Linked DNA regions of Glaciimonas sp. CA11.2. The protein of the gene in region 1 interacts with the protein of each later gene in a pairwise test. Links are inferred from orthologs where the notes say so. Each region holds a gene or a part of one and is shown on either strand. Other genes may lie near its edges. The genes, in order: hflC and ftsH.

Region 1 (5,783 bases):
TAATCGATACCGCCGGAATTCGTCGGCGTGGTAAGGTTTTCGAAGCAATTGAGAAATTTTCGGTCGTGAAAACGCTTCAGTCGATATCCGAAGCGAATGTGGTGTTGTTACTACTTGATGCGCAACAAGACATATCTGAACAAGATGCGCATATCGCGGGTTTCATTTTGGAAACAGGTCGTGCGTTGGTGGTCGGCATTAACAAATGGGATGGCTTAACCAGCGAGCGCCGCGATGAAATTAAAATTGATCTTGATCGCAAACTGAATTTTCTCTCTTTTGCAAAATTTCATTACATATCAGCTTTGAAGTCTACCGGTATTGCACCGTTGATGAAGTCTGTCGATGCTGCGTACGCTGCCGCGATGTCGAATTTGACAACGCCGAAACTAACAAGGGCATTGCTGGAAGCCGTCGAGCATCAGCAGCCGCGACGTAAGGGCTCAATCCGTCCTAAACTGCGCTATGCGCATCAGGGTGGTATGAACCCGCCGATCGTCGTGATACACGGCAATTCACTCGAAGCGATTGATGCCAACTACAGGCGTTATCTTGAAAAATACTTTCGTGAAACTTTTTCACTAATTGGGACTCCATTACGTATCGAGTTCAAGTCGGGGAAAAACCCGTTTGCACGTCCGGTAAAATAGTTCGTTGGCAGTAATGTGAGAAATCGTTTACATTCGTCATACACCACCGAGTCATACATAGAAGCTCCGTCAAATAAGGCGGGGTCTGTTTGACTTCTAATCACAACAACATAGTGGAGTAGCCATGAGTAATAAAGGGCAATTGTTACAAGACCCGTTTCTGAACGCCTTACGTAAAGAGCACGTTCCGGTTTCGATATATTTAGTAAACGGTATTAAGCTGCAAGGTCATATTGAATCGTTTGATCAATACGTTGTGCTCTTACGCAATACCGTCACGCAAATGGTATACAAGCACGCGATTTCGACTGTTGTTCCTGCACGGGCTGTGACGCTTAATCTTGAAGCAGACGCAGAATAATCAATCGCTGTCAGTTTGGGCAGCTATTCGACTCCTCCCATGCGCGCCGCACTAGTCGGCGTGGACTTCGGCAAAGGTGACTTTGCCGCAAGTCTGGAAGAACTATCCTTGCTCGCAAAATCGGCGGGGGCGATGCCAATCATCACCATCACCGGAAGGCGAGGGGCGCCGGATGCCGCGTTATTCGTCGGTTCAGGCAAGGCGCAGGAAGTTGCCGATGCTGTGCATGATGATGAGCTAGAGATCGTTATTTTTAATCATGCACTGTCCCCTGCACAGCAACGCAATCTTGAGCGCGTATTAAAAGTGCGTGTACTTGATCGGACGAGCTTGATTTTGGACATTTTTGCCCAACGTGCTAAGAGTCACGAGGGTAAAGTGCAGGTTGAGTTAGCGCAACTTCAACATTTGGCGACGCGCCTTATTCGAGGCTGGACCCATCTGGAGCGTCAAAAAGGGGGGATTGGTCTACGTGGCCCCGGCGAAACGCAACTTGAAACTGATCGTCGTCTGATCGGGGACCGTGTTAAGGCATTGCGTGGTCGGTTAGAGAAATTACATCGACAACATGCTACGCAACGGCGCGCACGTGGGCGCAGTAACGTTCCTTCAATTTCTCTGGTTGGTTATACTAATGCGGGAAAATCGACGTTGTTCAATGCCTTGTCCAAAGCCGGCGTGTACGCGGCAGATCAATTATTCGCGACGTTGGATACGACTTCACGAAAAATTTACCTTGGGGAAGGTGCCAATGCAGTGATTTCGGATACTGTAGGTTTTATTCGTGAGTTACCGCATCAATTGGTCGCCGCGTTCAGGGCAACGCTTGAAGAAACAATCCATGCAGATTTGTTGTTACATGTTGTAGATGCTGCCAGTCCGACCAGATTGGAACAGATCGAGCAAGTTAATTTAGTCTTGAAAGAGATCGGTGCTGATCATATTCCGCAGATTTTGGTGTGGAACAAGATTGATGCCGCTGAGTTGGAGCCGGGGATAGAGCGTAACGAGTATGATAAAATCCAGCGTGTTTTTGTAAGTGCTCAAACTGGCGCCGGTCTTAATTTAATGCGTCAGGCTATTACTGAATTTGTAACAGATAGCAACGCGGCGAGGGTCGAGCAACACCAAGGTGAGAATACCCAAGATTTGCAGTTAAAACGCCTCTAACGAGCATTCCAACCTATTTCTATACCGGATCACGATCGAATGCTTGGTTCTATATTAAAAAAACTTGGTGTCAAATTTTCGCTAAACGACCCGCAGTGGGGTCGTAATTCGCAAAATGACAACCAACAAAACAACGACGGCAAAAAGCCGAACAATGGCCCTCCAGATCTCGACCAGCTATGGCGCGATTTTAACCAACGTATAAATCGCTTTTTTGGTAACAAAAAAAATGGCGGTGGCAGCGGTGGCGGTGATTCTAATGGCGGAGGCAGTGGTTTTCCTACAGGGAAAAGCGCTGGTGTTGGCGCGGGCGTTATCGCCGTCATCGTTGCTTTCCTTTGGTTGGCTAGCGGTTTTTTTACCGTTCAGGAAGGCCAAACTGGTGTCGTAATGACATTTGGAAAATATAGCCACTCCACTATGGCCGGTTTTAACTGGCGCTGGCCGTATCCGATTCAAAGTCATGAGATTGTCAACGTTTCAGGCGTTCGGACAATTGAAGTTGGTTATCGCGCCAATGCTAAAAATAAGCAACCTAAAGAAGCGCTCATGCTGACTGAAGATGAAAACATCATCGATATTCAGTTTGCAGTTCAGTATAAACTTAAAAATGCTGCCGACTGGCTCTTTAAAATTCGAAATCCGGAAGAAACGGTACGTCAGGTCGCCGAAGCTTCAATTCGTGAAATCGTTGGTAAAAGCCAAATGGACTTTGTGCTGTACGAGGGGCGCGAAAAAGTTGCGTTAGATGTTAGTCAGTTAATGCAGCAAATTCTCGATCATTATCAGAGTGGAGTACAAATCACGAATGTGACGATGCAAGGTGTACAACCACCTGAACAGGTCCAGGCCGCTTTCGATGATGCGGTTAAAGCAGGTCAGGATCGCGAACGGCAAAAGAATGAGGGCCAGGCTTACGCTAATGACGTGATTCCTAAAGCGCGTGGCGCAGCTTCTCGTTTGCTCCAGGAAGCCGAGGCGTATAGTGCCCGTGTTACTGCGAATGCCGAAGGTGATGCATCACGTTTCAAGCAAGTGCTGACTGAGTATCAGAAAGCGCCAGCCGTCACCCGTGACCGTATGTATTTGGATACTATGCAACAGATTTTTGCGAATACGACTAAAGTCATGATTGATGCCAAGAGCGGAAATAATCTATTGTATTTGCCATTAGATAAGTTGATTGCCCAATCCGTAGCATCAGGTTCGGCTGGCAACGCAATGCCGAATACAGGAGCTACAGGTGTCAGTCCAGCTACTGCGCCGGTAGCAACGGTTAAAGAGAGCGATGCGCAGGCAGTTATTGACTCGCGTTCCCGTGACACACGTGATCGGGAGAGCCGCTAATGAATCGCTTAATATCTCTCGCTGTAGGTCTGTTTATCGTAATAGGAATATTGCTTTCGACGGTATTTGTAGTTGATCAGCGTCAATACGGCATCCTGTTTGCCTTCGGTGAAGTGAAGCAGGTAATTAATGAACCTGGTTTGCATTTTAAATTGCCGGCTCCGTTTCAAAATGTCGTATTTTTGGATAAGCGGATTTTGACGATTGATCCGCCAGAAGCAGACCGGTTTATCACTGCCGAAAAGAAAAATATCCTCATTGATGCTTTCGTAAAGTGGCGTATCACCGATCCTAAGTTGTTTTTCGTCAGTTTTGGTGTGGACGAACAACGTGCTCAAGATCGCATGTCTCAAATTGTCAAAGCGGCGTTGAACGAAGAAATAACTAAACGCACAGTGCGTGAGGTAATTTCAGGCGAGCGCGGCAAGGTGATGGATGCGTTGCGTAAGAAGGTGGCGGAAGAGGCCAGGCAGATTGGAGTTGATATTGTTGACGTGCGGTTAAAGCGCGTCGATTATGTTGATCAGATTAATGCTTCTGTGTATGACCGGATGAAGTCCGAGCGTGCTCGTGTTGCCAATGAATTACGATCTACTGGTTTTGCTGAGTCTGAAAAAATTCGGGCTGATGCAGATAAACAACGGACTGTGATTTTGGCTGAAGCTTATCGTGATGCAGAAAATATGCGAGGCGAGGGCGATGCCAAAGCTTCACAGACTTATGCGCAAGCGTTTAGCAAAAGTCCAGAGTTCTACAAGTTTTACCGTAGTCTTGAAGCGTACCGGGCAAGCTTTAAGAGTCGCCATGATTTGATGGTGATTGATCCGAACTCCGAGTTCTTTAAGTATTTCAAGAGTCCGGGAGTTGGTTCGGCTAAATGAGCGAATAAGTAAAGATCTGACCCAAAAAAGATTGTCTGAGGTTAATATTTAGTGGCTTGTCGCATACCGCGACAGTCACTAAAGTCGTTAACAACACTGATCCAGGTCGTAATTTAATGGCGTCATTTATCGAGACGCCATTTCTTTTTTTGGTGGCGAGGATAATTTCTGATACATTCGGCACTGTCTGGTTTGCGGCACGCACGCGGAGTGGATTGTATGCACGGATTGTTGGGTTGTATACTCCGTCGCGTTTGATAATGATGGTTTCCTGCACTGGTAAGTTCCGGTGCTGAATTTTTTGGTTTATTTTTTATATGCCTAATTGGCTTCTTCCTGAAAACATTGCCGATGTTTTACCGTCCGAGGCGCGTAAGATTGAGGACTTAAGACGTTTAATTCTTGATAACTTTCGCGTGTATGGTTACGAACTTGTGATGCCGCCGATGTTGGAGTACGTCGAATCGTTATTGGCAGGCGCGGGGCAAGATACCGAATCGATGACCTTTAAACTGGTCGATCAATTATCTGGTCGTACACTTGGAATCCGAACTGATATGACAACGCAAGTGGCGCGAATTGATGCGCATTTGCTCAATCGTTCGTCGCTTACGCGACTTTGCTATGCGGGTAGTGTTTTACGCACCCGTCCGTCCGGTTTGCATGCGACTCGCGAGCCATTTCAGATTGGTGCAGAGATTTATGGACATGCAGGACTTGAAGCGGATGCAGAAATTCAACATCTTGCACTAGCTTCGCTTGCGCTTGCTGGTATCACCAAGGTTCGTTTGGATTTGTGCCACGTCGGTATTTTACGAGCGATTATTGCTGAAGACCCCGCTAAAAAAGACGAAATTGCGCTAGTTAAGTTATTAGAAGCAAAAGACACTCCGGGTTTATTGGAAATAAGTGCATCCTATGGTGCTGTGACGCGTGCCGCTATACTAGCTTTACCGAATTTGTATGGCGATAGCACCGTGATTCAGCGAGCACGTGACATATTGCCAAAATTACCAGAAATTACCAAAGCGCTGGATGAACTACAAGCACTTGCGCATGCAGCGGGCGAAGACTGCGTAACCGTGGATTTGGCGGATTTACGGGGTTATCATTACGAAAGCGGGGCAATATTCGGCGCTTACGTTGCTGGTCTTCCGAACGCTTTAGTTCGCGGCGGTCGTTATGATCATGTCGGTGAAACGTTTGGTCGGTCCCGTCCGGCGACAGGTTTCTCGATGGATTTACGTGAGTTAGCGCGTCTGATGCCGAGTGCAGAGCGTAAGGCGGCAATTCGCGCGCCATGGAGTACAGAAGCAGGTTTGAAGGAAAAGATTGTGACGTTGCGTCAGGCTGGTGAGATAGTAATTCAAAGTT
Region 2 (17,125 bases), 560 kb from region 1 along the record:
AAGCCTGCAAAGCGTTGCGTGAAGAAGGCTACAAAGTCATTCTGGTTAATAGCAATCCTGCGACCATCATGACTGATCCGGAAATGGCTGATGTCACGTACATTGAGCCGATTACCTGGCAAGTAGTTGAGCGCATTATTGCGAAAGAAAAGCCGGATGCAATCCTGCCTACGATGGGCGGCCAGACCGCGCTGAATTGTGCGCTGGATTTGCATCATCATGGCATTCTGACTAAATATAACGTTGAGTTGATTGGTGCTTCGCCAGAAGCGATCGACAAGGCAGAAGATCGCTCCAAATTTAAAGCGGCCATGACCAAAATTGGTCTTGGTTCGGCCCGCTCTGGTGTCGCGCACACCATGGACGAAGCATGGGTTGTGCAAAAAGAACTCGGCTTCCCGACCATTATTCGTCCATCGTTCACTATGGGTGGAACCGGCGGCGGTATTGCGTATAACGCGGAAGAGTTTGAAGCGATTTGCAAGCGTGGCCTCGAAGCCTCGCCAACTAAAGAATTGTTGATTGAAGAATCATTGATCGGTTGGAAAGAATTCGAGATGGAAGTTGTGCGCGATAAGGCGGATAACTGCATTATTGTCTGCTCAATCGAAAATCTGGATCCGATGGGCGTGCATACCGGTGACTCCATTACGGTTGCGCCAGCACAGACATTGACAGACAAAGAATATCAAATCATGCGTAACGCCTCACTCGCTGTTTTGCGTGAGATTGGCGTTGATACAGGTGGTTCTAACGTACAGTTTTCAATCAATCCGGCTGATGGTCGGATGATTGTCATTGAGATGAATCCTCGGGTATCACGTTCATCAGCATTGGCATCGAAAGCGACCGGTTTTCCGATCGCGAAGATCGCGGCAAAACTGGCAGTTGGTTTTACGCTGGATGAACTTCGTAACGAAATCACTGGCGGAGCAACGCCTGCGTCATTTGAGCCTTCGATCGATTACGTCGTGACGAAGATCCCGCGTTTTGCATTCGAAAAATTTCCTGCAGCTGACGACCATTTAACCACCCAAATGAAGTCGGTTGGCGAAGTAATGGCGATTGGCCGCACTTTCCAGGAGTCATTCCAAAAGGCATTACGCGGACTTGAAGTTGGCGTTGATGGCATGAACGAAAAAACTCAGGATCGCGAAGTTATTGAAGAAGAGCTTGGCGAACCTGGTCCAGATCGTATCTGGTACGTCGGTGACGCGTTTGCACAAGGTTTTACATTGGAAGAAGTGCATCAACTGACCCATATCGATCCATGGTTTCTATCGCAAATTAAAGAAATCGTTGATACTGAATTGTGGCTGGAAAGCACCCAAACGCTAGAGGGGCTCGATCGCGATACGCTGTATAAACTAAAGCAGCAAGGCTTTGCCGATCGTCGTCTGGCGAAGCTGCTGAAAGTTACCGATACCGAAGTTCGTGCCAAGCGCCATGCGCTGAATTTGCGTCCGGTCTATAAGCGTGTTGATACCTGTGCTGGTGAGTTTTCGACGAATACCGCTTATATGTACTCGACCTATGAGGAAGAGTGCGAGTCGAATCCGACCGACAAAAAGAAAATCATGGTACTGGGCGGCGGACCTAACCGTATCGGCCAAGGTATCGAGTTTGATTATTGTTGCGTACATGCGGCACTGGCACTAAGAGCAGATGGATACGAGACCATCATGGTCAACTGCAATCCGGAAACCGTTTCGACCGATTACGACACGTCTGATCGTTTGTATTTTGAATCGCTGACGCTGGAAGACGTACTAGAAATCGTCGATAAAGAAAAACCATACGGCGTCATCGTTCAATACGGTGGTCAAACGCCGTTGAAACTCGCGCTGGATCTGGAAGCGAATGGCGTACCGATTGTCGGCACCTCACCAGACATGATTGATGCTGCCGAAGATCGGGAACGTTTTCAAAAACTATTGCATGATTTGAATCTCCGTCAGCCACCAAACCGTACAGCACGTACTGAAGAAGACGCATTGCGTCTGGCTCAGGAAATAGGCTATCCGCTGGTAGTGCGCCCGTCCTATGTATTGGGTGGTCGTGCTATGGAAATCGTCCATGAGCAACGTGATCTTGAGCGCTACATGCGTGAAGCCGTGAAGGTTTCGCACGATTCTCCGGTATTGCTGGATCGTTTCCTGAACGACGCGATTGAAGTCGACGTCGATTGCTTATCAGATGGCGAGCGTACATTCATCGGTGGCGTCATGGAGCACATTGAGCAAGCGGGTGTCCATTCGGGGGACTCAGCATGTTCGCTGCCACCTTATTCTTTGGCGCAGGAAACTATTGATGAGTTGAAGCGTCAGACTGCATTGATGGCTAAAGGCCTGAATGTGGTCGGCTTGATGAACGTGCAGTTTGCCATTCAGCAGATTGATGGCAAGGATGTTGTGTTCGTTCTAGAGGTTAATCCGCGTGCATCGCGTACGGTGCCGTTTGTTTCTAAGGCTACCGGTTTGCAATTGGCTAAGATTGCGGCGCGCTGCATGGTCGGCCAATCTCTGGATAGTCAGGGGATCAAGGACGAGGTCGTACCGAAATACTTCAGTGTCAAAGAAGCGGTATTCCCGTTTGTTAAGTTCCCCGGCGTGGATACCATTCTGGGGCCGGAAATGAAGTCAACCGGTGAAGTGATGGGCGTGGGCAAAACGTTCGGCGAGGCTTTCGTTAAATCGCAACTCGGTGCCGGTATCAAATTGCCAACATCGGGTCAGGTATTTCTCAGCGTTAAAGCTAGCGATAAGCCACGTGCAGTGAAAGTTGCCAAGGATTTAGTAGCGATGGGATTCTCAGTGGTCGCCACGAAGGGCACAGCTGCCGCTATTCATGCAGCGGGTATTCCGGTGAAGACTGTCAACAAAGTGGTTGAGGGTCGTCCACATGTCGTCGACATGATTAAGAACAATGAAATTACATTGGTCATTAATACGGTCGAAGAGAAGCGTAGTGCGATTGTCGATTCACGCGCTATCCGCACATCAGCCTTGCAAGCGCGGGCGACGACTTACACCACCATCGCGGGAGCGGAGGCGGCGGTTCAGGGTATGCGGCATCTTGATGAGTTGAACGTCTACGATTTACAAGGTCTGCATAAAACCTTACACTAAGTCCATACGTATCACTATCCTCTTGGTAAGTCGCTACGAGTTGTAGCGACAACTATGCTGATCGGGGCAATCAGTTTGCGTTAAATGAGGCAGAAAAGTCGAAGTAGTCTCAATGACTATGAGGATTTTTGAGTTCTACTTAGCACCAATCAATGCCTGAGTAGTAAGATGAGATGCAGATTTTAGACGTCCCACGCGGAGGTCGCACACAGTGCCGAAATTCGGTGCCGTTTGTGACCTCCGTGGCATTTTATTGGCACGATTCTTTCGGATTAAAAGAGCAGTGTCGATTTTTTGGCAGGTAGTTAGATTTTTTGTATCGCTGCTCTATTTTGTATCCCGTTCCACTATGCAAGACTAGAAAATAACGCTGGCGAATGTTGTTAAGAGTGTCACCGCGACGGGGCACAACAACATCAATTCGTCAAATTGACAACTTTAATTAGATTTGAATAAGATTCCTATGAGCTCAGTACCTCTTACCAAGTTTGGCGCCGAATTACTGAAGTCTGAACTGGTACGCCTGAAAACCAAAGAGCGCCCATCCGTGATCAATGCAATTGCTGAGGCGCGTGCGCACGGCGATCTTTCGGAAAATGCCGATTACGACGCAGCCAAAGAGCGTCAAGGTTTTATCGAAGGTCGGATTGCCGATCTAGAAGGTAAATTAGGTGCAGCGCAAATCATTGATCCGACTACGCTGGATGCGGATGGTCGTGTAGTTTTTGCTGCAACTGTTGATCTCGAAGATTTGGAGACTGGCGATAAGGTGACTTACCAAATCGTTGGCATGGATGAAGCAGACATAAAAGTTTCAAAAGTCTCTGTTACCTCGCCGATTGCTCGTGCCTTAATCGGTAAAAGTGCTGGCGACGTGGTCGGCGTTCAAGCGCCGTCCGGGATTCGCGAGTACGAAATTTTGGAAGTGCGCTACATCTAAATTTTTTGATGATTGGGTAGTTCGTGTGTGTAACCCTAACGAGGGTACACACAAGAGGCTGATTGCATTTCGGGTAGCTTACGTGAAATCATCCAGATAGTTTCCTGTGTTGATAGCTTGTCAGTATTACTGGAAGTGCGGAGAAAATAAGCCGTTAGTATTTCCATTGAGACCCGGTCGATTGCGGCCGCGGCAGAGGACACAATGATAGTAGTGCGCGCAAGATTATTGATTGCCACCTTATGGGTTGGCAGCTTATGGACCGTTGGATACGTGGTTGCGCCGACATTATTTGCAACATTGGCAGATCGCGCTTTAGCAGGCACGATTGCCGGTAGTTTATTTAGAGTTGAGGCTTGGCTCGGTGTTGCCTGTGGGCTGTTGCTAACGCTGTTATTTGGTTTTCGGACCGCAGATGATAACGCGCCGTTGCGCAAAACTTTATTGCGTTTAACTTTGGTGATGCTGCTTTGTACTGTGGTTGGCTATTTTGGTATTCAGCCGTTCATGGCATCGCTACGCGAGGCGATCGCATCCGGTGGCATTATGAGTCCGGCTGCTAAAACACAATTCGGAATTTTACACGGCGTCGCAAGCGGCATATATCTCATCCAAAGCCTGTTTGGAATGGGCCTGATTTTAAAGCTACGCACATTGCGTTAACGCGCGACCCGGTCAATATCGTTGCAAGGGAATTCACCTTTATGGGTTTTGCCCTTGCAACTTCGGGTAAAATACGCGCACTTTCATGAGCTTAATGTATCGCGTGCTTAGTTCACAATTACTGACCAAGCGCAGATTTCTTGCGGCTCTTTTGACGTGGTTTTTCACGTTTAATATTGCCACCAGCAGTAACGCGTTCATTGCCTTTTACCATTACCTTGGTAACTGACGGGCGCTTTGTGCCACTTGGACTTGGTTTAACGATAGTGACTTCCCGCATACCCTTACCACGTGTTTCGGTGCGTGCCTTATTAGCAGCATCTTTTTGTGGGCGATACATTATCAGGAGTTTACCAATGTGTTGTACCGGCGCGGCACCGAGTTTGTCGCAAATAGTTTCGTAGATTGCAATCCGCGCTTCGCGGTCGTCGCCAAATACACGCACTTTGATAAGGCCGTGAGAATTCAGGCTGTTGTCAATTTCCTTCATCAGTGAAGGTTTTAAACCTTCTTCACTGATCAGGACAACTGGACTTAGTGCATGGGCTTCGGCGCGGAGTTCGCTGCGCTCGGCGGGTGTGAGTTTCAACATAAATATAAAAATTCCTTAAAAACGGTATTCTACGCGAATGGCAAAGAAGAAATTAAACAAAAACTGGCTACACGATCACATTAATGATCCATATGTGAAGCTGGCACAGAAAGAAGGCTATCGCGCCCGGGCTGCTTATAAGCTAAAAGAAATCGACGAAGTTGATAAGTTGATTAAGCCAGGGCAAATTATAGTTGACCTTGGCTCAACACCTGGAAGCTGGTCTCAATACGTTCGTAATAAATTATCCGGTCAAGAAGGCGGCGGAATCCATGGAATGGTTATTGGATTGGATATATTACCGATGGATCCTATTGCCGATGTGCATTTTATCCTGGGGGATTTTCGCGAGCAAGAAAGTCTCTCTCAACTTGAACGGTTGCTAGCTGGTCGTAAAGTTGACCTTGTGTTGTCTGATATGGCCCCTAATCTATCAGGTATTGCCATAGCGGATGCCGCACGGATGGAGGAAATTATTGATTTGGCAATTGAATTTACTGTAAATCACATGAAGCCGTCTGGCGTGTTGTTGGCGAAATGCTTCAATGGCCGAGGATATAACGAGATACTAAGCAAATTTCGCGCAACATTCGAGAGTGTTGGCTCTAGAAAACCGAAAGCGAGCCGTGATAAATCGTCAGAAATATTTTTATTGGGCCGGAATTTAAAGAATTCGGCTTAAATTTCGATTTTAAACACTTTATTGTGGATTTATCCTTGATTTTTCATGGGTGTGTCCACATATCCAACCTAGTAACGACTGGTGATTCCGAGTAAAATCAGGTTTCAGCCCGAAAGCAATAAACACAGTGCGAGCCCAACCCGAAGCACCACGACTATCGGCGCGTCGCGCGCTCAAGGAGTTCTAGTGAATAACATGTTTTCAAAAGCCGCCATCTGGGTGGTCATTGCCTTGGTGCTCTTTACCGTATTTAAACAATTCGATACTAAAGGATTGTCTAACGGTGCGGCGCCAATTGCTTATTCCGACTTCATTAACGAGGTGAAGGCGGGACACATCACTGATGCGGTGATTGAAGATCGTAATATTATTGCCAATACCTCTGACGGCAAAAAAATCAAGACCACTACAACGTTCCTTGATCGTGGGCTCGTAGGCGACTTACTCAATAACGGCGTTAAGTTCGACGTTAAACAACCTGAAGAACCGTCATTCCTGTCGCAAATTTTCATATCTTGGTTCCCGATGATTTTGTTGCTCGGCGTCTGGATATTTTTTATGCGTCAAATGCAAGGCGGCGGGAAAGGTGGTGCGTTCTCGTTCGGGAAGTCTAAAGCGCGGATGCTGGATGAAACTACTAATACAGTCACTTTTGCCGACGTCGCAGGTTGCGATGAGGCGAAAGACGAAGTCTCTGAAATTGTAGATTTTCTACGCGATCCCACTAAATTTCAAAAGTTGGGTGGTCGAATTCCGCATGGCGTGTTAATGGTTGGTCCTCCAGGAACGGGTAAAACATTGTTGGCGCGCGCGATTGCCGGTGAAGCCAAGGTACCGTTTTTTACTATTTCCGGTTCGGATTTTGTTGAAATGTTCGTTGGTGTCGGTGCTTCACGTGTCCGTGATATGTTCGAAAACGCCAAAAAACATTCTCCTTGTATCATTTTTATTGATGAAATTGATGCGGTTGGTCGTCATCGTGGCGCTGGTATGGGCGGCGGTAATGATGAACGGGAACAAACACTAAATCAAATGCTGGTCGAGATGGATGGCTTTGAAGTTAATTCGGGCGTGATCGTGATTGCTGCGACCAACCGTGCTGATGTGCTTGATAAAGCACTGTTGCGTCCAGGTCGTTTCGACCGTCAGGTTGTAGTTGGATTGCCGGATATACGTGGCCGTGAGCAGATTCTCAATGTGCATATGCGCAAAGTGCCTATTTCGACTGACGTTAAGGCTGATATTTTGGCGCGTGGTACACCAGGCTTTTCAGGCGCGGACTTGGCTAATCTTGTAAACGAGGCCGCATTGTTTGCAGCGCGGCGCACCAAGCGTTTAGTAGAAATGCAGGACTTCGAGGATGCTAAGGACAAGATCGTAATGGGTCCTGAGCGTAAATCGGCTGTTATGCGCGAAGAAGAGCGTCGTAACACTGCTTATCATGAGTCGGGTCACGCAGTTGTTGCTAAGTTGCTTCCAAAAGCTGATCCTGTACATAAAGTCACCATTATGCCGCGCGGATTTGCGTTAGGTTTAACCTGGCAGTTGCCTGAGCATGATCGTGTCAATATGTATAAAGACAAGATGCTCGAAGAAATCGCTATTCTGTTTGGCGGCCGTATTTCTGAAGAGATCTTCATGCACCAGATGTCTACTGGCGCATCGAATGACTTTGAGCGCGCAACGAAGTTGGCGCGTGCAATGGTGACGCGTTACGGCATGTCGGAAACCCTCGGCACGATGGTGTACGAAGATACAGAGCAAGATGCTTATTTTGGTCGGATGGCTTCAAAAACTGTTTCCGAAGCAACTCAGCAAAAAGTTGATGCAGAAATTCGCAGCATTTTGGATCAGCAATACGCTTTATCGCGTAGATTGCTAGAAGAAAATCGCGATAAAGTCGAAGCCATGACTAAGGCTTTGCTGGATTGGGAAACAATTGATGCTGATCAAATTAACGACATCATGGAAGGCCTCGAGCCACGTTTGCCAAAATATGGTATCCCGGTAAAGAAGACGCCGACTGATAGTTCGTCAGGTGGTGGAATATCTCCGACAGCGACAGCACCAGCCTGATTTCGAGCTGAAGGTGGCGTGATCGTGAGTCGAGAATTTTCGATGTAAATAACTAAGGGTGAGGATTTATCCTCGCCCTTTTTCTGTATACGAATAAAAAAATGCAACAATATTTTCAATGTGGACGCTACCGCCTTGCGGTAAATACACCCAACGCACGGCCACTGGTAATGGGAATTCTGAACATCACGCCAGATTCATTCTCCGATGGCGGGCAATTTTATTCGCTAGAATTTGCTCTTTCTCATGCGGAGCAAATGATCGCAGACGGCGTGGATATTATTGACATTGGTGCTGAGTCTAGTCGCCCCGGGAGTCCCACAGTGTCGCTCTCAGAAGAATTGGATCGCTTGATGCCGATTATCTACGCGCTACGCGATTGTGGTAAGCCTCTTTCAATTGATACCTATAAGCCGATGGTTATGCGCGAGGCAATTGCTGCCGGCGCAGATTTAATCAATGATATTAATGCTTTTCGAGCTGACGGTGCACTTGAGGCGGTCAAGGAAAGTGATTGCGGATTATGTGTCATGCATATGCAAGGGCAGCCTCAAACTATGCAGGAGAGGCCGGCATATGACGACGTATTTGCCGAGGTCACGCGCTTTTGGGGTGAACGGGTTGCAGCTTTGGAGCGAGTAGGAGTGGAACGTTCACGCATTAGCATTGATCCTGGTTTCGGCTTTGGTAAGACGCTCGCACATAATCTCGTTTTGCTAAGAAATATTGGTAAAATGCAACAATTGATGGATCTGCCAATGTTGGTTGGAGCTTCACGCAAAACCATGATAGGAAATTTGACGGGCAAACCGATTGAAAGGCGCTTGGCCGGTAGCGTTGCTGCGGCCCTCGTAGCAGTGGCTCAAGGGGCGAAAATCGTGCGCGTTCATGATGTAGCAGAAACGATTGATGCGCTGGCGGTTTGGCAAGCTGGTTTAGCTTAAATTTTGATGATGCGATTGTTGTGAATTGAGCGCGACAGATGAGAGAAGTTATCAGCGTATAACGTTTTTGTATCGGACTAAAATCTTAGGTTATCGTAAATAGTCGGAGTTGGTTGAGAATAGTGTACAAGGTAGCGTTTCTAAAAAAATAATAAATATTTAAAAACAGGCCTTAAATGACTAGAAAATATTTTGGTACAGATGGTATCCGTGGTCGCGTGGGGATTGCTCCAATTACACCGGATTTTGTAATGCGACTTGGCTACGCTGCTGGCAAAGTGCTGGCGCAATCGGAGTCTGCCGCAATCAAGCCAACGGTGTTAATCGGCAAAGATACACGCGTATCCGGCTACATGCTGGAAGCTGCTTTGGAGGCTGGATTTGCGGCGGCTGGCGTTGATGTGATGCTGGCCGGACCGATGCCGACACCGGCGGTTGCGTACCTGACAAGGGCATTGCGCCTGTCTGCAGGAGTTGTCATTTCAGCGTCGCATAATCCGTTTGACGATAATGGGATCAAGTTTTTTTCAGCCCATGGAAATAAGCTGGATGATAGCGTAGAGGCCGCTATTGAAGCCGCACTGGAACATCCGATGAGTTGTGTAACATCGGATAAATTAGGTAAGGCTAAGCGTCTGGATGACGCACCAGGCCGCTATATCGAATTTTGCAAGAGCACGTTTCCGAATGACCTTGATTTGCGCGGAATGACCATCGTTGTCGATGCCGCGCATGGGGCTGCATATCATATTGCATCGCATGTATTTCACGAGTTAGGCGCTGAAGTTATCTCTATTGGCAATCAACCCAATGGCTTCAATATTAATGACGGTTACGGTGCGACCGCGCCCGAGGCGCTGGCGCTTGCTGTGTGTGCGAACAACGCCGATGTAGGCATTGCGTTGGACGGTGATGCCGATAGATTGATTATGGTCGATTCTACCGGGCGGATATACAACGGCGATGAATTGCTCTATATCGTGGTGAAAGACAGGTTGAAAACCGGCATGGTCAGCGGCGTAGTTGGCACCCTGATGACGAACATGGCATTGGAGGTGGCTTTTGGGCAAATGGGCTTGGAGTTTGCACGCGCTAAAGTCGGCGATCGCTACGTATTAGAGCAATTGAAAGAGCGCGGTTGGTTGCTAGGTGGAGAAGGATCTGGCCACTTGTTATGCCTGGATAAGCATACGACTGGTGACGGTATTGTGTCAGCACTGCAAGTATTGTCCGCTTTAAGTCGTAGCGGACAATCCTTGTCCGAAATTACCGCGGACATAAGCATGTATCCCCAAACCTTGATTAACATCAGAGTGGCGGCTGGTTTCGACTGGCAACAGCAACCCGAAGTTGTAGCCGAAAAAGCCGCAGTCGAGAGTGAACTCGGTAACAATGGGCGCGTATTGATTCGCGCGTCTGGCACCGAGCCGTTGGTGCGCGTGATGGTTGAGGCAAAAACGGCGGACTTGGCGCAGACAATGGCGCGTCGCATTGTCGATAAAATTGCCGTTTAAATTTTTTTAATCCGGATTACTATCAGTATGCATTTTCAAACTTATTTTCATATCGCAGATGTCAAAACATCATACTAATATTTTGATTGTCGAAGATGAGCCTGGCATCGCTGAGCTCTTGAGGTTTACGCTCGATGATGCGGGATTTTCCTGCGAAATTGCTGAAAATGCCAACGAGGCGCGCGCGGCAATCACTGCGATGTTACCTCAAGTAGTATTACTCGACTGGATGCTGCCGGACACTTCCGGTTTATCGTTACTGCAAGAGTGGCGTAGTCAGGTTCGGACTGCCACTTTGCCAGTCATTATGTTGACTGCCAAGGGTATGGATGAAGATAAAGTTCGAGGCTTAAATGATGGGGCAGATGATTACGTTACAAAACCATTTTCACCAAAAGAATTGGTCGCTCGTATTCAAGCTCTGTTGCGGCGTAAAGTGCCGGAATTGGGCCATAACACATTAAAATATGGCGCGATCAATATTGATACTGACCGCTATCAAGTTTCTGTTGACTCTCGGACAATCGAACTGGATCAAGCTGAATTCAAGTTACTTCGCTTTTTGATCGCGCATCCGGAACGGATATTTTCACGCGCACAATTGCTCGATAAAGTGTGGGGCGATCATACCTTCATCGAAGAGCGTACTGTTGATGTACATATTATGCGGCTACGTAAATCGTTGGGCTCAGCTGCGGACTACATTAAAACGATCCGTGGAGTTGGCTACAAAATGTCCAACGACACGACTGCATGAAATGCCAATACGCACCGATGAAATCCTCGTGAATGTGCAGGAGCGAGCGACGCGTAAAGCCCGTACGTTTTGGGTGCCGACATTATTGCGTTTTGCTTTACTGTGTCTGATCATGTTGGCAATCGGGGCTTCCTACGGTTTGGTAGTGGGGTTGATTTGGTTTGGATTATCTTTAGTCATCCTGCTATTTCTGCAAATTTGGTCGCTATTTCGTATCGAGGAATGGTTGGATCGTCCTTATGGGACGCCGCGTCCAAAAACCTGGGGATTATGGGCGCACTCAACACGACGTTTAGAAAATATTCGCAGAGAAGACGAGCGCTCGCGTGTCGATATGGTGGAATGGCTTGCGCGTTTTCGCCAAGCCATGAGTTTGCTTCCTGACGGTGTGGTGATTGTGGATGGAGTGATGCATTTGGAGTGGTGTAATCCGGCTGCAGAAAAACATTTAGGACTAGATAGAGTGCGCGACGAAGGGCGCCTTCTGACCAATTTGATTCGTGCGCCAGAGTTTGTCAATTACATGTTGTCGGGCAGCTTTGATCAACCACTTCCGTTTGTTCATCACCATCGAAAAATACAACTGCAATTAATATCCTTTGATAATCGACGGCGAATTCTAGTTACGCATGATGTGACACAGGCGGAAAAACTCGAGACCTTGCGTCGTGATTTTATAGCCAATGCGTCGCATGAATTACGAACTCCTTTAACCGTTATCAACGGCTTCCTGGAGCATGCGTTATCCACTGAAATGGATCAGATGACGCGTCAGCGTCAACTACATTTGATGGCGGAACAAGGTCAACGCATGCAGCGTCTTGTCGCTGATATGCTGACTTTAACCAGGCTCGAATCGTTGGTTCAGCAGCCTTCTGGTGATACGGTACGAATCGTCCCGATGCTCAATCATATTCTAGATCAGGCGCGTGCTCTGTCGGAAGGAAAGCATCTGATCACGCTGGAAGCAGATGACATTAATCTCAAAGGCAATCATGACGAACTTGAGAGCGCATTCACTAACTTATTAACGAATGCTGTGCGCTACACACCGAATGGTGGATCAATTCAAGTAACGTGGAAGTTGTTCGGCGAGGGGGCCGCATTGACGGTTCGTGATGACGGCATCGGAATTGCTGAAGAGCATTTAAGTCGCTTAACTGAGCGCTTCTATCGCGTTGATAAAACACGTTCTCGGGTGACGCAGGGTACTGGTCTTGGCCTGGCAATCGTGAAGCACGTTTTGTTGCGGCATCGTGGTCATTTGGTGGTTGCATCTGAACCTGGAAAGGGCAGCTGTTTCAGCGCCATTTTTAAGAGGCCGCAATTGATCTTGTCAGAAGAGCGATAACAAATTTTAATGAAAGTTTGTTTAAACATATTGACCAAAATGATGTTGGCGGGTATGATTCTGTTCTTCGGAGTGTAGCGCAGCCCGGTAGCGCACCTGGTTTGGGACCAGGGGGTCCAAGGTTCGAATCCTTGTACTCCGACCAATTTGAAAGCGGGCTGTCTTAGGACAGCCCGCTTTTTCATTTCAGAATAGATTTATTAGATAAAATGGTTGATTAATATTTATCTGATTTTTTAAAATGGCTTGGAATTTGCTTCACTATAATAGTGAAATAGTGGGCGTTAATAGCTTGTTAAATCGTCTCAATCTTATTGAAACGTTTTATTGCTTCAACATGTATCATTGAGTGAATGTGCGGGTGTTTGTCCTTGCACATTGGAACTGTTAAAGATCATCTATGCGTCGGTAGCTCAGCTGGATAGAGCAATGCCCTTCTAAGGCATGGGTCGGGGGTTCGAGCCCCTCCCGACGCACTTTTCTTAATTCTTATAAATCAAATAGTTAGATATTTCTGATTGGGTCGCAACTTTTTTGTGATTCTTGTGATTCTTCCTGAGCGAATACTTCGTTGATTTCTCTCCAAACATCCGGATTGAGGAGTCGCGTATGAGCGGCCGGTCAAGAACTGGATGACAAGGCCGAAAGCGCGCTTCGTAGTGAGCGATACTATCCGGCGGCCGACAATCAAACGAGGTCTTCGCGCTTGCTGTGGATTCCGCTTGGCTACACCATCGCTTTACGCGCCAAGAAAAAGAACAGGCCCGAATCGCGGATCTGTAAGGCAGATTCAACCGGTCGATGTAACTGCCGAGTTTACGGATACATCAATAAGAAAGTCTCTTCGACGGCGCGGCTGGATCACTTTCTCTCGGAGCAATATATTGCGAAAAATCAAAAGATTACAGTTTTCTCCGTCAACACAGACGAATTTGAGAAAGCCATCGATGGATCCAGGAGGCCGTTCCATCGGGTTCTGGATTGGTTTCACATCGCCATGAAATGTCGTGTGATCGAATATTCGCACTGAAATTTCCAGACTCGTTGGCGCTGAACGGACGCTCCGTACAAGACGAAATTGCGTCGGCCAAATGGCTGACGTGGCATGGCAACGGTTCCGAAGCCGACGAGAGAATCGAGAGCATCCACGCCATGGTCGAGGTGACGGTCGAACATCCAGCGTACTCGACGCTGTGGTGGAATCTTCGTGGAACGTATTGGTACCTGGAATCCAATGGCCAATACCTTGTCGATTATGAGCGGCGCTATCGGCGGGGCATGCCGATCAGAAGCGTCATTGCCGCAATAGCGGCGAGCGAAGTGGTGAGCTTGCGGTGCGCAAAGAAGCGGCAGATGCGCTGGACGAATAAGGATGCACACTAAATTGTTCAGGTTCGAGTCGCGGTGCTAAATGGCGAGCTCAAAATGCGCGAAATGTCTGAACCACGACGATTTACACCATAGGAGAAAAGTAGCGTTCGTTGCAAGCTTGGTGTCTAGCGCTGCCTCCGGTGTTGACTGCTCTCCATCACTCTTCTTGTCTGTATATTGCAGATATTTATATATGAGTGTTGCATCGCCTAATTGAATCCGCCCTGCATTTAATACATGCCGAAAGCTTTGGCAAGTACTTAAATTAATTCGGTCTACAGTAAAAAACTCCGCTAACCGCTAATGTGTCAATGCCGGAGTAAAGATGTACCAAATGGCGCGTTAAAAGTGTACCAATCCGGGTTAATAAATAGAGCCGTTGAGGGCCTGAATTATTCTCTTTTCAATGCACATTTCTATACTCTGCAGAGTTGGGGTGGCGGGCGCAGCGCAGCGTAGCCCGTTCTCTCAAGACGTTGCTTTTACGGGTTGGCCCCTCCTTTTTCAGCAGTGCTGTTTGGTTTGACATTGCGCTGTTGCCGTTTCTTGCTGGTGGCCAATCGATACGATTCGCCGTTCATTTCCAGGATGTGGACGTGATGGGTAAGCCGGTCAAGCAAGGCGCCAGTCAGCCGCTCCGAACCGAGGACGCTGGTCCACTCGTCAAACGGTAAATTCGAGGTCACCAGCGTGGCACCGTGCTCATAGCGTCGGCTAAAGACCTCAAACAACAATTCCGCACCGACCGCTGTGAACGGCACATAGCCCAGTTCATCGATAATCAGTAACTTCACGTTAGTCAGTTGCTTTTGCAAGGCACGCAGTCGTTTCTCGTCACGCGCTTCCATCAGTTCATGGACCAGGGCGGCGGCCGTCGTAAAGGCAACGCTGTGTCCTTTCTGACAGGCAGCTAATCCTAGTGCCAGCGCAGTATGCGTCTTGCCAACACCCGAAGGTCCTAACGCGATGACGTTCTCGCGCTTATCAATCCACTCACAGCGTGTCAGTTCGAGCACCAGGGATTTGTTTAAGGTTGGCATCGCCATGAAGTCGAAGGTATCCAGACTCTTGGTCACCGGAAACCTGGCCAGACGGATGCGCCGCTCCATCGTGCGGCGTTCACGGTCGATACGTTCGAGTTCGCACAACCGTAATAAATAGCGTGGGTAATCTACGCCTTCACGCGCGCAGTCGGCGCCGACCTTCTCATACTCCCGGGCAAAGGTCGGCAGCTTCAGGGCTTTGAAGTGGTTGACCAACAGTACCTGCGGTGCCACCGTGGTGGTCTCGGACAGCGCCGCGCTGTTGGCGTTCATGCGAGGTCTCCGGTAACAGGTTGCGTCAGTAGCGCATTCCCGCTGAGCAAGCTGAGGTAGCTGCCGGCATCGGTCGTGCCGACCGTGGCGTTCGGCAAATACGGATACAGGGTTAAATCCAGCTTGGGTGGTCGTCGTTCGATGGCGCACAATACTAGGTGTTTGATGGCATCAAAGCTGAGCACGCCCAGATGATGGGCCTGGCCAATGGCACGCTCGACTTGCCCGATGCTGAAGGTTTCCAGCAACCGCAGGACCTGGATATATTCCTTGCGCCCACGCTTGTCCATGCGCGCTTCCAGCAGGCGTCGCAATCGCTCGAAGGCCGCTGGTAATGCCCACTCTTGCAGCGGTGCAGCCTGGTCAAGCGCACGCGGCTTCCTCTCCAGCAACGCCAGATAGTGCAGCGGGTTCACCACGAAGTCCGCTTTGGCATAACTGCGACGATGGTGCGCAATGCACTCCGGATTGCCAACCAGATAGATGTCGACCCAGTCGACGGTGCCTTTGACCAGCACCGCCTGATGACCGTATTGCGTCGGTACCGAATAGTCGTTGGTGCGGTAACGGACCAACGATTGCGATGATACCCGGCTGGTTTGCTTGTGACTGGCGTCATAGAGCGTTACCGGCAACGGCATCAATGCCGCCCGGTCATGGATGAGGCGCTGGCCGATGGTGTCAGATTGACCACGCAGCACGGCACGCTGACGTTTCAGGCAGCCGTCCAGCAATTGGCTATTCAATGCAGCGAAGTCATCTGCCACCGGCAATGGCACCATGAAGTGGCGTCGGCTGTAGCCGACCAGTCCTTCCACTTTACCCTTGTCGTTACCTTTGGCGGGACGTCCGAATTTATCATCAAACAAGTAATAACTCTGCAATTCGGCAAAGGCATGGGTCCGTCGGCGCTGGCCATCGCCTAATATCTTGGCCACTGCAATCCTGGTGTTGTCGTACAGAATTGATTGCGGCACGCCACCGAGAAACGCGAAGGCAGCAAGATGACCGTCCAGAAAGGCTTCCGTGTCTTCGGTCGGATACGCCTTGACGAAACACGCATCCGAATGCGGCATGTCCAGGCAGAAATAGTGGAAGCGGACCTTCTTGCCGCCGATGTACCCGTCGGCTTCGCCGAAATCGACCTGGGCATGGCCGGGGCGATGCGCCAGTGGCATGAACACTTCCTTCTGCCGGCTGGCCACACCGTTGACGTACTCGCGCACCAGGGTGTAGCTACCGTCGTAACCATGCTCGTCACGTAATCGTTCGCGGATACGTACCGCCGTATGGCGCTGTTTCACATGGACTTGCTTATCGGCCTCGAGAATGGCGTCGATGATGGCTGCGAACGGTGCCAGCGTCGGAGAGACCGGGGCCGGCGCTCGCCGATATCCCGGCGGTGCCGCGAACTGGCACATCTTCCTGACGGTATTGCGATGGATACCGAAGTAGCGCGCAACCGCACGCTCACTCTTGTTCTCGACCATCACGGCGCGACGTACTTTGACGTATATGTCCACGGGAAACATCCTTTCCGCCTTTCTTATGCACCATCAAGGGCATAAGACTACAGGCTGGGATTGGTACACTTTTAACGCGCCATTCACGGCCGTTTCAAGTGCGCTATCCGGTACATTATTCACGCGGCATTTATACTAATGGGATGCCCGAGCCTTTAAATAGAGAAGAAACTCTGGTGAGTAGAGTTTTCAGCACAAAAGACGAGGATAAAAAAAATCAGCGCAACCGTATGTTCAAGCGGTTGTGGAGGAAAAATTATTAGGTAAA

What was found.
Region 2: the proteins of hflC (region 1) and ftsH interact in binary tests that used the Escherichia coli proteins (3 or more experiments, as listed by UniProt). The link is inferred for Glaciimonas sp. CA11.2 from one-to-one orthologs.

Annotation. Positions count from the first base shown.
Region 1 is NZ_JAVIWL010000001.1:3,615,830-3,621,612, forward strand. The notes cover bases 2,469-5,468. They hold hflC (protease modulator HflC), read left to right. Parts: upstream 2,469-3,527; coding sequence 3,528-4,409; downstream 4,410-5,468. Other genes in these bases: hflK (FtsH protease activity modulator HflK), read left to right, coding at 2,469-3,528; RGU75_RS15665 (ATP phosphoribosyltransferase regulatory subunit), read left to right, coding at 4,727-5,468. Outside these bases: ribosome biogenesis GTPase Der, read left to right, coding at 1-650; RNA chaperone Hfq, read left to right, coding at 775-1,011; GTPase HflX, read left to right, coding at 1,051-2,181; more of hflK, read left to right, coding at 2,221-2,468; more of RGU75_RS15665, read left to right, coding at 5,469-5,783.
Region 2 is NZ_JAVIWL010000001.1:4,167,995-4,185,119, forward strand. Bases 5,739-8,636 are described here. They hold ftsH (ATP-dependent zinc metalloprotease FtsH), read left to right. Parts: upstream 5,739-6,191; coding sequence 6,192-8,081; downstream 8,082-8,636. Other genes in these bases: RGU75_RS18085 (RlmE family RNA methyltransferase), read left to right, coding at 5,739-6,005; folP (dihydropteroate synthase), read left to right, coding at 8,183-8,636. Outside these bases: carB (carbamoyl-phosphate synthase large subunit), read left to right, coding at 1-3,128; transcription elongation factor GreA, read left to right, coding at 3,592-4,068; RGU75_RS18075 (DUF4149 domain-containing protein), read left to right, coding at 4,273-4,731; RGU75_RS18080 (YhbY family RNA-binding protein), read right to left, coding at 4,850-5,323; more of RGU75_RS18085, read left to right, coding at 5,361-5,738; more of folP, read left to right, coding at 8,637-9,025; glmM (phosphoglucosamine mutase), read left to right, coding at 9,202-10,539; RGU75_RS18105 (response regulator), read left to right, coding at 10,598-11,296; phosphate regulon sensor histidine kinase PhoR, read left to right, coding at 11,298-12,647; RGU75_RS18125 (hypothetical protein), read left to right, coding at 13,650-14,030; IS21-like element helper ATPase IstB, read right to left, coding at 14,501-15,334; istA (IS21 family transposase), read right to left, coding at 15,331-16,866; RGU75_RS18140 (helix-turn-helix domain-containing protein), read right to left, coding at 17,117-17,125. UniProt on the Escherichia coli protein: Acts as a processive, ATP-dependent zinc metallopeptidase for both cytoplasmic and membrane proteins. Plays a role in the quality control of integral membrane proteins.